2 regions of the Streptomyces sp. TAA040 genome follow, and region 2 is predicted to be linked to the other one. Evidence: riboswitches for the same ligand, from Rfam matches in the RefSeq annotation. Region 2 holds a riboswitch; the other holds the start of a gene.

Region 1 (6,239 bases), on a different contig from region 2:
ACACCCAGAGGGCGCCGGCGTCGGGCCCGATGGCGGAGAGCCCGGACACCAGGCCGCCGCCGCCGCGCTTGGCGGTGAGCGAACCGTCCTCGGCCTCGGTGTACGAGACGGGGCCGCGGTTGGAGGCGACGAGGATGCGGGGTGCAGGGGCCATGTCGCGAGCGTATCCGTCGTCGGGCCTGCTCAAACTGTCGTACGGATCTCGTGCGGATCTCGTTCGGGTGCGGTAAGGGCCGCGGCAGGGCTGCCGCGAGGGGCCCGGCACCGGCCGCGCCACCCGACGCGCCGCCGGGGTCAGGCGGCGCGTCGGTGGGCGTGGTATTCGGGGACGCCGCGCATCGGCGGGCGCTCCTCGGTGGCGACCTGGTGGGTCCGGGCGTCGAAGCCGCCGCCGGGGAGGCGGGTGAACTGGGTGATCTCGGCGCGGGCGAGAGGGGCGCCGGGCAGCCGGAGCTGGGCGGTGCGCTGGATGGTGGCGGCCATCCGGCCGAGCGCCTGGCCGTCCTGGTGGCGGTGCCGGCGGACGCCGACGTCGACCTGGGCCAGGGCGTCGAGGCCGACGGTGTCCAGGGCGTCGATGAGCAGGCCCAGCTCGACGCCGTAGCCGACGGGGAAGGGGAGCTGCTCCAGCAGGGTGCGGCGGGCCGCGTACTCGCCGCCGAGCGGCTGGACGAAGCCCGCGAGCCGAGGCCAGTGCAGGTTGAGCAGCGGGCGGGCGACGAGCTCGGTGACCCGGCCGCCGCCCGCCGGGTCGTCGCCCATCGGCCGGTCGTACATGGCCTTGACCAGGTGCAGGCCGGGGTCGGTGAGGAGCGGGCCGACGATGCCGGAGACGAAGCGCGACTCGAAGCCGCGCAGGTCGGCGTCCACGAAGCAGACGAGCTCGCCGGTGGTGGCGAGCAGCGAGCGCCACAGCACCTCGCCCTTGCCGGGGAGGGCGGGCAGCCGGGGGAGCACCTCGTCGCGGTGGACGACCTTCGCACCGGCCGCGGCGGCGGTCTCGGCGGTGCGGTCGGTGGAGCCGGAGTCCAGTACGACCAGTTCGTCGACCAGCGGGGTCTCGTCCGTCATCAGCTCCTCGCGGATGACGGAGACGATGGCGCCGACGGTGGACTCCTCGTTCAGCGCGGGCAGTACGACGCTGACGGTGCCGCGCGGCCCGGCGGCGCGTTTGGCGGCCAGGAGCTGTGGCAGCGACCGGTCCGCGGCGGTCCAGGAACGCCGCCGCAGCCAGCTGTCGACCTCATCCAGCACGTGCGCGTCTCCCCAGGTCTCGGTGTCGCGGGTCGTCGCCGTCCGCCGCGCGGGCCGGTCGGTGCGTGGGGGCCGCACGGCCCCCACGCGTGCGGTCACCGGCCGGTGCGCGGCGAGCGGGCCCGCGGCACTGCCGCCCCGGCGGGCGTCCACCGGGGGGCGGCAGCGTCACGTCTCGCGGTGCGGACGACTGTCTCCACGATGACGGGTGTCGGTTACAGTCTTGAACAACGCGTGTGACCTCCGTATGTCGGGGTCGGCTGCCGGTGACCGCCGGTGGCCCGCGGGACAAACACACCGGGTGGATCACGGGCCCGGCGTCATACCGCTCATCCAGAGGGGCAGAGGGAACGGCCCGTTGAAGCCCCGGCAACCCTCCCGCGCGCACTCGTGTTCCGAATTCTTCTCGGGCGAGGCCGCCGTGGGGAAGGTGCCAATTCCGTCCCGTGGCGAGATACGCCGAGGGGAAGATGAGGAGAAAGGGCCTCGCCTCCATGTCTGTGCACACAGTCGACAGCAGCACCGGTGCCGCCGGATCGAACGGCGGTTCCGCTTCCGAGGGTCTCCTCGGGCCCGCTGCGGCGCTCTCCTGCCGCGAGTGCGGGGAGCGTATCCCGCTGGGTCCGAGCTTCGCCTGTACGGCGTGTTTCGGTCCGCTGGAGATCGCCTACGACCTGCCGGCGGACGATCCCGAGGCGCTGCGGGCGCGGATCGAGGCCGGTCCGCACAATATCTGGCGCTACGCACCGTTGCTGCCGGTCCCGGCCGACGTCGCGGACAAGCCCAGCCTGAATCCGGGCATGACCAAGCTGGTCAGGGCCGACAACCTGGCGAAGGAACTGGGCGTCACCGGTTCGCTGCACGTCAAGGACGACTCCGGGAACCCGACGCACTCCTTCAAGGACCGGGTGGTGGCGATCGCGGTCGAGGCCGCGCGCGCCTTCGGTTTCACCACGCTCTCCTGCTCCTCGACGGGCAACCTGGCGGGAGCGGTCGGCGCGGCGGCGTCCCGTGCGGGGTTGCGCTCCTGTGTGTTCATCCCGCACGACCTGGAACAGGGCAAGGTCGTGATGGCCGCGGTCTACGGTGGTGAACTGGTCGGGATCGAGGGCAACTACGACGACGTGAACCGGTTCTGCAGCGAGCTGATCGGCGACCCGATCGGAGAGGACTGGGGTTTCGTCAACGTCAACCTGCGTCCCTACTACGCGGAGGGGTCGAAGACCCTGGCGTACGAGATCTGCGAGCAGCTCGGCTGGCGGCTCCCGGACCAGCTCGTGATCCCGATCGCGTCCGGCTCGCAGCTGACCAAGATCGACAAGGGGCTGCGCGAGCTGATCGCGCTCGGACTGGTCGAGGACCGCCCGTACAAGGTCTTCGGCGCCCAGGCCGAGGGCTGCTCCCCCGTCTCGCAGGCCTTCCGGGACGGCCACGACGTGGTGCGTCCGGTGCGGCCGGACACCATCGCCAAGTCGCTGGCGATCGGCAACCCGGCCGACGGCCCGTACGTCCTCGACATCGCCCGGCGCACGGGCGGTGCGGTGGAGGACGTCGACGACGCCCAGGTGGTCGATGCGATCAAGCTGCTGGCCCGGACCGAGGGCATCTTCGCGGAGACGGCCGGCGGGGTGACCGTCGGTGTCACGGCGAAGCTGATCGAGAAGGGCCTGCTGGACCCGTCGCTGACCACGGTGGTGCTGAACACCGGGGACGGCCTGAAGACGCTGGACGCGGTGGCGCCCACCTCCGGCCCCTCTGCGGTCATCCGGCCCAGCCTGGACGCCTTCCGGGCCGCCGGCCTGGGCTGACCCGCCCGGCCGGGGAGGCCGGTCCGGGAGGGGCACGGCCCTGACCTGTCCGGCCGACCCGGTCCCGTCCCTCCCGACACCCCGGCGGCGCGCCACCGCGCCCCACCGACTCCTTCGTCACCCCTTCTCACCCACGGCACGTCACAGAAGGTGAACCCGATGAGCGTTACCGTCCGCATCCCGACCATTCTGCGCACCTACACCGGCGGCAAGTCCGAGGTGTCCGCCGACGGCGCGACCCTCTCCGAGGTGCTGACCGACCTGGAGGAGAATTACCAGGGGATCGGCCCGCGGGTCCTGGACGACACCGGCAAGCTGCGCCGTTTCGTGAACGTCTACGTGAACGACGACGACGTGCGGTTCGCCGAGGGTCTCCAGACGCCCACCCCGGACGGCGCGGGTGTCTCGATCATCCCCGCGGTCGCCGGCGGCTGAACCCGCGGACCGGTACGAACCTTTCCTCCTGGATTGCCCCCTCCGCAGGACAAGCGGAGGGGGCAATTCCGTGCTCCGAGAGGCGATAGAATGGACCTCGCCCCCCTGAGCATCCCTGCCGCGCGCAGGTGAGAACGCGACAAGTTGTGCCCGAAAATGCTGACCCATTTGTCGGGTTGATCCGTTGTGCCCGGCCCGCCTTGCCCGGTTTCCTTCAGGTTCGGGGCGAAACATCCGCGTGCCGCCGCCCGGAATTCTCGTCGGATTGACCTGTTGCAGAGGGCGTCCGTGCAGATACATTCAGCGGCGGTCGACGCGTTCCGGCGCACACCCCACGACGCCTGTCGGGGGTGAGTTCTGACCCGAGGTCTGCGGAGTGCGGCCTCGCGCAGGGCCAGCAATAGGGGAGTTTGGGATGGCTCAGGGCACCGTCAAGTGGTTCAACGCGGAGAAGGGGTACGGCTTCATCGCGGTCGACGGTGGTGCGGACGTGTTCGTCCACTACAGCGCGATCCAGATGGACGGGTACCGCACCCTTGAGGAAGGGCAGCGAGTCGAGTTCGAGATCTCGCAGGGTCAGAAGGGGCCGCAGGCGGACATGGTCCGGGTGGCTGCCTGAGCGACGACCACACCACATCGTCACCGAAGGGTCCGCATCCCCCGCAGACGGGGATGCGGACCCTTCGGCGTGTCCGGCCGGCTTCGAGGGTCCGCCGCGCGGGGCGGCCGCTCCGCGCGGCGCGGCCGCGGGTCGCTTGCGGAATCGCCTCGGCCGCTTGCACTCTCGGGGGGCGAGTGCTAATCATTGGCGTTAGCACTCTGCGGGTTAGAGTGACAACGAAGGACCGGTTCGGTGAGGTCCGCAAGCCCGGGGGGAAGGAACCTCCGGGCGGGCAGGCCGTCCGTCGCGGGCGCCAGCGGTCCGGAGCAATCCACCCCGTCTGGGAGGACCACTTCACATGGCCAAAATCATCGCGTTCGACGAGGAGGCACGGCGCGGCCTCGAGCGCGGGATGAACCAGCTCGCCGACGCCGTCAAGGTCACACTCGGCCCCAAGGGCCGGAACGTCGTCCTCGAGAAGAAGTGGGGCGCCCCCACGATCACCAACGATGGTGTGTCCATCGCCAAGGAGATCGAGCTCGAGGACCCCTACGAGAAGATCGGCGCCGAGCTGGTCAAGGAGGTCGCCAAGAAGACGGACGACGTCGCCGGCGACGGCACGACGACCGCCACCGTCCTGGCGCAGGCGCTGGTCCGCGAGGGCCTCCGCAACGTGGCCGCCGGTGCCAACCCGATGGCGCTCAAGCGGGGCATCGAGCGGGCCACCGAGGCCGTCTCGGCTGCTCTGCTGGAGCAGGCCAAGGACGTCGAGACCAAGGAGCAGATCGCCTCCACGGCCTCCATCTCCGCCGCCGACACCCAGATCGGCGAGCTCATCGCCGAGGCGATGGACAAGGTCGGCAAGGAAGGCGTCATCACCGTCGAGGAGTCGCAGACCTTCGGTCTGGAGCTTGAGCTCACCGAGGGCATGCGCTTCGACAAGGGCTACATCTCGGCGTACTTCGCCACCGACATGGAGCGCATGGAGTCGTCGCTCGACGACCCGTACATCCTGATCGTCAACAGCAAGATCAGCAACGTGAAGGACCTCCTTCCGCTGCTGGAGAAGGTCATGCAGTCCGGCAAGCCGCTGCTGATCATCGCTGAGGACGTCGAGGGCGAGGCGCTGTCCACGCTCGTCGTCAACAAGATCCGCGGCACCTTCAAGTCCGTGGCCGTCAAGGCGCCGGGCTTCGGCGACCGCCGCAAGGCCATGCTCGGCGACATCGCCATCCTCACCGGTGGCCAGGTCATCTCCGAGGAGGTCGGCCTCAAGCTGGAGAACGCCGGCCTGGAGCTGCTGGGCCGCGCCCGCAAGGTCGTCATCACCAAGGACGAGACCACCATCGTCGACGGTGCCGGCGACAGCGACCAGGTCCAGGGCCGGGTCAACCAGATCCGTGCCGAGATCGACAACTCCGACTCGGACTACGACCGTGAGAAGCTCCAGGAGCGTCTCGCGAAGCTGGCCGGCGGCGTGGCCGTCATCAAGGCCGGCGCCGCGACCGAGGTGGAGCTCAAGGAGCGCAAGCACCGCATCGAGGACGCGGTGCGCAACGCCAAGGCCGCCGTCGAGGAGGGCATCGTCGCCGGCGGTGGCGTCGCCCTGCTCCAGGCCTCCAGCGTCTTCGAGAAGCTGGAGCTGGAGGGCGACGAGGCCACCGGTGCGCAGGCCGTCAAGCTCGCCCTGGAGGCCCCGCTCAAGCAGATCGCCGTCAACGGTGGTCTGGAGGGCGGCGTCGTGGTCGAGAAGGTCCGCAACCTCACTGTGGGCCACGGCCTGAACGCTGCGACCGGCGAGTACGTCGACATGATCGCCGAGGGCATCATCGACCCCGCCAAGGTCACCCGTTCCGCGCTGCAGAACGCGGCGTCCATCGCCGCGCTCTTCCTCACCACCGAGGCAGTCATCGCGGACAAGCCGGAGAAGGGCGGAGCCGGCGCTCCGGACCCGACCGGCGGCATGGGCGGTGGCATGGACTTCTGATCCCCTCGGGGATCGGCGGTCCGGCGCTCCCGCGCCGGGCGCGCCCCGTGAGAGCGGGCGCGCCGTGCGCGGGCGAACCGTACGGCGGGGGGCGGTATCCGGGTTCCGGATGCCGCCCTCCGGCATGTCCGGTGTCCTGCTCCCTCTCCGCCGC
Region 2 (6,239 bases):
CTACGAGGCCATGGAGACCGGCCCGCAGAACATGCCCTCCTTCCCGGACGCCACACTTCCGGAGGAGGAGAAGAAGCAGATCATCGCGTACCTGGAGAAGGTCAACAGCTCCGAGACGGAGAGCCCTGGAGGGTGGGGCCTCGGCGGGTTCGGTCCCGTCAGTGAGGGCCTCTTCGCCTGGGCCATCGCCCTTCCCGTTCTGGTGGGCGTCACCGTCTGGATCGCCGCCCGGAACGCCAAGGCCAGGAAGTCATGAGTAGCGAAACTGGAACCCACGAAGTGCCGGACGAGAACCTGCCGGAAGAGCAGGGCCGCGAGCCGAGCGACCCCACGCTGCCGGAGGGCGCTTTCCCTGACCCCGGCATGCCCCAGCACGAGGACCGCGTCCAGGACCTCGACGAGCGGGCCGCCAAGCGCTCCGAGCGCGTCGTGGCCCTGCTGTTCACGCTGTCCATGCTGGCGACCGTCGGTTTCATCGCCTCGTACGTGATCTTCCCGGTCGACAAGATCGTCTACATCTTCCCACTCGGGAAGATCAGCGCGCTGAACTTCTCCCTCGGGATGACGCTCGGCATCGCGCTGTTCTGCATCGGCGCCGGTGCGGTCCACTGGTCGCGGACCCTCATGAGCGGTCACGAGGCCGTTCAGGACCGGCATCCGATCGCCGGTGACGAGGACACCAAGGCCGCGGCGCTCGCGCAGTTCTCGGCCGGCGCCGAGGACTCGGTGCTCGGCCGCCGCAAGCTGATCCGCAACACCATGTTCGGTGCGCTGGCCCTGGTGCCGCTCTCCGGTGTGGTGCTGCTGCGTGACCTCGGACCGCTGCCGGAGGACAAGCTCCGCCACACGCTGTGGAACAAGGGCAAGCTGCTGGTCAACCAGAACACCGGCCAGCCGCTGCGGCCCGAGGACGTCAAGGTCGGCTCGCTGACCTTCGCCAAGCCCGAGGGCCTGGAGGAGGACTCGCACGAGTTCCACCGCGAGATCGCCAAGGCCGCCTTGATGATCGTCCGGCTGGAGCCGGAGGACATCAAGGACAAGCAGGAGCTCGACTGGTCCCACGAGGGCATCGTGGCGTTCTCCAAGATCTGCACCCACGTCGGTTGCCCGGTCAGTCTCTACGAGCAGCAGACCCACCACGTGTTGTGCCCCTGCCACCAGTCGACCTTCGACCTGTCGGACGGCGCGCGGGTGATCTTCGGCCCGGCCGGGCACCCCCTGCCCCAACTGAACATCAGCGTCAACAAGGACGGCTTCCTCCAGGCGCAGAGCGACTTCGCCGAGCCCGTCGGCCCGAGCTTCTGGGAGCGCGGATGAGTACTGCAACCGACACCTCGACCGGGCGGGGCAAGGCCCCGGCCGGTGAGCGGGTGGCCGACTGGGCCGACGGCCGGCTGGGCGTCTACGGCGCGGCGAAGAAGAACCTGCGCAAGGTCTTCCCCGACCACTGGTCGTTCCTGCTGGGTGAGATCGCGCTCTACTCGTTCATCATCATCCTGCTGACCGGCGTCTACCTCACCATGTTCTTCAAGCCGAGCATGGCCGAGGTGCACTACCACGGCAGCTACGTGCCGATGCAGGGCGTGCTGATGTCGGAGGCCTACGCCTCCACGCTGGACATCAGCTTCGACGTCCGCGGCGGTCTGCTCATGCGGCAGATCCACCACTGGGCGGCGCTGATCTTCCTCGTCGCCATGTTCGTGCACATGATGCGGGTGTTCTTCACCGGCGCGTTCCGCAAGCCGCGCGAGCTGAACTGGCTCTTCGGCTTCCTGCTGTTCGTGCTCGGCATGTTCACCGGCTTCACCGGCTACTCGCTCCCGGACGACCTGCTGTCCGGCACCGGCGTCCGGTTCATGGAGGGCGCGATCCTCGCGGTGCCGCTGGTCGGCACCTACCTGGCGATGTTCCTCTACGGCGGCGAGTTCCCCGGCACGGATATCATCCCGAGGTTCTTCACCTTCCACGTCCTGCTGCTGCCGGGCATCATGCTCGGGCTCGTGGTGGCACACCTGATCCTGGTCTTCTACCACAAGCACACCCAGTACCCGGGGCCCGGACGGACCAACAAGAACGTCGTCGGTTTCCCGTTGATGCCGATCTACATGGCGAAGGCGGGCGGCTTCTTCTTCCTCGTCTTCGGCGTCATCGCGATCATCTCCGCCACGTTCAGCATCAACCCGGTGTGGGTGCTGGGGCCGTACCGGCCCGACCTGGTGTCCACCAACGCCCAGCCCGACTGGTACATGGGCTTCTCGGAGGGACTCATCCGGGTGATGCCCGGCTGGGAGTGGGTCATCCCGACCGGCCACACCATCAACTTCGGTGTGTTCGTGCCTCTGATGGTCTTCCCACTGGTGCTCGCGGCGATCGCGGTCTACCCGTTCTTCGAGTCCTGGGTCACCAAGGACAACCGGGAGCACCACCTGCTCGACCGGCCGCGGAACGCGCCGACCCGCACGGGCTTCGGGGCCGCGTGGATCAGCTGGTACTTCGTGATGCTGGTCGGCGGCGGCAACGACCTGTGGGCGATCCACTTCAACCTGTCCATCAACGCGATCACCTGGTTCGTGCGGATCGGCTTCTTCCTGGTGCCGGTGGTGGTCTTCGTGATCACGCGGCGGATCTGCCTCGGACTCCAGCGGCGGGACCGCGAGAAGGTGCTGCACGGCCGGGAGACCGGTGTCATCAAGCGCCTGCCGCACGGCGAGTTCGTCGAGGTCCACGAGCCGCTGCCCGCCGAGCAGCTCCACCTGCTCACTCAGCACGACCAGCACAGGCCGGCCGAGCTGCCGGCGGCCACCGACGAGAACGGTGTCCGGCGCACGGTGGGCCCGGTGGAGAAGCTGCGGATCAAGCTCAACCGCGGCTACTACGGACCGGCCGGCCAGGTGCCGAAGCCCACGCAGAAGGAGTACAAGGAGATCATGGAAGGCCACGGCCACCACTGATCCCCGGCACGCACCGCCCGCAGGGCCCCGTCCAGTGCTTGGAACGGGGCCCTGCGGCGTGTCCGGGGATCGATAGGGTGGCGGCCTGATCACCAGCCCGGCGACCGACCAGGAGCGTGGACCATGAGCGCCGTTACCCCCACCGGAGGCGACACCGCGGCGGCGCGCACCTGGCCCGACGTGCTGTCCGCCCTGCTGTCCGGTTCCGACCTCGGGGCCGGGGACACCGCGTGGGCAATGGACCGGATCATGCGCGGTGAGGCCACCGACGCGCAGATCGCCGGGTTCGCCGTCGCCCTGCGGGCCAAGGGGGAGACCGTCGAGGAGGTGTCCGGCCTGGTCCGCACGATGTACGAGCACGCCCACACCATCGAGGTGCCGGGGCCCACCGTCGACATCGTCGGCACCGGCGGCGACCGGGCGAAGACGGTGAACATCTCCACGATGGCGGCGATCGTGGTGGCCGGCGCCGGGGCGAAGGTGGTCAAGCACGGCAACCGGGCGGCGTCCTCGGCCAGCGGGTCCTCCGACGTGCTGGAGAAGCTGGGCGTCAACCTGGACCTGACGCCGCAGCGGGTCGCCGAGGTGGCTGCCGAGGCGGGCATCAGCTTCTGCTTCGCGGTGAGGTTCCACCCCGCGCTCCGGCACGTCGCGGCCGCCCGGCGCGAGCTGGGCATCCCCACCACGTTCAACTTCCTCGGCCCGCTCACCAACCCGGCGCGGGTGGGCGCCCAGGCCACCGGGGTGGCGGACGCCAGGATGGCGCCGATCATGGCCGGAGTGCTGGCGGAACGCGGCACCTCGGCCCTGGTCTTCCGCGGAGACGACGGTCTCGACGAGCTCACCACCACGGCCACCTCCACGGTGTGGCGGGTGCGGGACGGCGAGGTGCGGCGGCAGTCCTTCGACCCGCGCGACCTCGGCATCGCACTGGTGCCGATCGAGGCGCTGCGCGGGGCGGACTCCGCGTACAACGCCGACGTCGCCCGGCGGTTCCTGGACGGGGAGCGCGGCCCGGTGCGCGACGCGGTGCTGCTCAACGCCGCCGCCGCACTGGCGGCGCTCGACCCGGACGACCGGTCGCTGACCGAGCAGCTCGCGGCCGGCACCGAACAGGCCGCCCTCTCCCTGGACTCCGGTGCGGCCAGGGCCGTCCTGGACCGCTGGGTCGGCGCTAGCCACGCCTGAGCCGGTCCCGGCGGGCAGCGGGCCGGACGCGCGGGTCCGGTGGCCGCCCCGGGGCGGCCACCGGGGGCGGCACCCCGCAGGTGTGTGGCATACTCACGGCAGGTCACGAGCGACAGCGATTTCGGCCCCGGCCCGCTGTCCGGCAACCCTCCTCACGCGGCGGGGTGCCCCGGGTGATGACCGGGCCGTATGACAGCAAGGTCTACGGCAAGCGCGGTCGAGGGAGTTCCTTTCGATGAGCAGGCGAATGCGCAGGGGCGTCACGCCCCGCCTCCGTTTCCCCGGCTGAGCGGTCCCGCGCCCCGCGGCCGTCCGCAGCGGACGGCCGTCGCGCACCGTGCTGACCCGTTCCAGTGAACTTCCTCGCCACCCGTCCACGGGAGATCCCGCCATGTCCGCATTTCCCCCTGCCTCCGCTGCTCCCGCCCGTGCCGCGGTTCCCGTCACCTCCTCCGCGACCGCGGACGGCCCGCCGCTGCCCGTTCTGGGCTCCGGGGTGCGGGTGCCGCTCGCCGCCGGCGGCGAGGTCGAGTACGCCGCGCTCGACCAGGCCGCCAGCGCACCCGCCCTCCAGCGGGTCTGGGACGACGTGGCCGCCTACGCCCCCTCCTACGGAAGCGTGCACCGGGGGTCGGGCCACCTCTCCCGCCTCTCCACCGACCTGTACGAGCAGAGCCGCGCCACCGTCGCCGCGTTCCTCGGCTGCCGGGCCGCCGCCCCGGCGCTCGGCCGCGAGGCCGACCAGGTGGTCTTCACCCGGTCCACCACCGACTCGCTGAACCTGCTGGCGGCGGCGCTCCCGTCCGGCACCCGGGTCTTCGTCTTCGAGAGCGAGCACCACGCCGCGCTGCTCCCGTGGCGGGAGCACCCGACCGAGTACCTCGCCGTACCCCGCTCGCCGGAGCAGGCGGTGGCCGCGCTGGACGAGGCGCTGCACGCCGCACCCGCGGGACACAAGCTGGTGTGCGTCACCGGTGCCTCCAACGTGACGGGCGAACTGTGGCCGGTCCGCGAACTCGCCGCGGCCGCGCACCGGCACGGTGCCCGCGTCGTCCTGGACGCCGCGCAGCTCGCGCCGCACCGGAGGGTGGACCTCGCCGCGCTGGACGTGGACTGGGTCGCGCTGTCCGGCCACAAGCTCTACGCGCCCTTCGGTACCGGTGTGCTGGCCGGACGGGCGGACTGGCTGGAGCGGGCCGAACCGTATCTCGCCGGGGGCGGAGCCGCGCGCAGCGTCCGCAGCGGACCGGACGGACGGCCGGAGGTGGCGTGGCACAGCGGCGAGGCCCGGCACGAGGCCGGCTCGCCGAACGTCATCGGGGCCGTGGCCCTCGCCTCCGCCTGCCGGGCGTTGACCGAGGCGGGCCGGGAGGAACTGGCGGAGCGGGAGGAGCGGCTCCTGGACCGGCTGTGCGCCGGCTTGGTGCGGGTGCCGGGTCTGCGCCTCCTGAGCCTGTTCGGGGAGCGGGCCCCGCGGGTGGGGGTGGTGTCCTTCGTCCTGGACGGCTGGGACAGCGCCGCCCTGGCGGACGCGCTCTCCGCCGAGTACGGGATCGGGGTGCGGGCCGGACTCTTCTGCGCCCACCCGCTGCTGCGCGCGCTGCTGGGGGCCGGTGCGGCCGGCGGGCCGGGCGGCTGCGGGGCGGGCGCGCACAGCGCCCCGCACACGCAGGGGGAGCCGCCGGTGAACGCCGTGCGCGTCAGCTTCGGCGTGGGGACCCCGCAGGAACACGTGGACCGCTTCGTGGCGGCGGTGGCGGCGCTCGCCGGGGCGGGGCGGGCTGCGGACCCGCAGGGGTGATCCGCCGCGCACCCCGCAGCGGAGCCGGTCGCCCCGGTGGTCGGGACGGCGGGCTCAGGCGTCCAGCCCGATGGCGAAGGCCGCCTCCAGATCGTGCTGCGAGTAGGTGCGGAACGCGATGTGCGTCTCGGTGGCCAGCACGCCCGGCACCTTGCTGATCCGGCCGGGGATCACCTCGGCCAGATCGTCGTGCCGGGCGACGCGCACCATTGCGATCAGGTCGTGCGCCCCGGTCACCGAGTACACCTCGCTGACCCCCTCCAGCGCGGCGATCTGCTCGGCGATCTCGGGAATCAGGT

What was found. A riboswitch is a leader RNA that binds a small molecule or an ion and turns the genes downstream of it on or off. The one in region 2 is predicted to bind S-adenosylmethionine.
Region 1: another riboswitch for S-adenosylmethionine. It lies ahead of thrC (threonine synthase); the one in region 2 lies ahead of H300_RS24305 (aminotransferase class V-fold PLP-dependent enzyme).

What each region holds. Positions count from the first base shown of each region.
Region 1 covers NZ_AUKR01000014.1:124,545-130,783, reverse strand. The annotation lists gene H300_RS0114525 (trehalose-6-phosphate synthase) at 1-154, opposite strand, end outside; gene H300_RS0114520 (glucosyl-3-phosphoglycerate synthase) at 295-1,254, opposite strand; SAM riboswitch class I at 1,581-1,731, shown strand; gene thrC (threonine synthase) at 1,749-3,062, shown strand; gene H300_RS0114510 (MoaD/ThiS family protein) at 3,222-3,497, shown strand; gene H300_RS0114505 (cold-shock protein) at 3,913-4,116, shown strand; gene groL (chaperonin GroEL) at 4,457-6,085, shown strand.
Region 2 covers NZ_AUKR01000001.1:147,021-153,259, forward strand. The annotation lists gene qcrC (cytochrome bc1 complex diheme cytochrome c subunit) at 1-256, shown strand, start outside; gene qcrA (cytochrome bc1 complex Rieske iron-sulfur subunit) at 253-1,317, shown strand; gene qcrB (cytochrome bc1 complex cytochrome b subunit) at 1,314-2,951, shown strand; gene trpD (anthranilate phosphoribosyltransferase) at 3,075-4,139, shown strand; SAM riboswitch class IV at 4,241-4,359, shown strand; gene H300_RS24305 (aminotransferase class V-fold PLP-dependent enzyme) at 4,531-5,940, shown strand; gene H300_RS0100685 (Lrp/AsnC ligand binding domain-containing protein) at 5,995-6,239, opposite strand, start outside.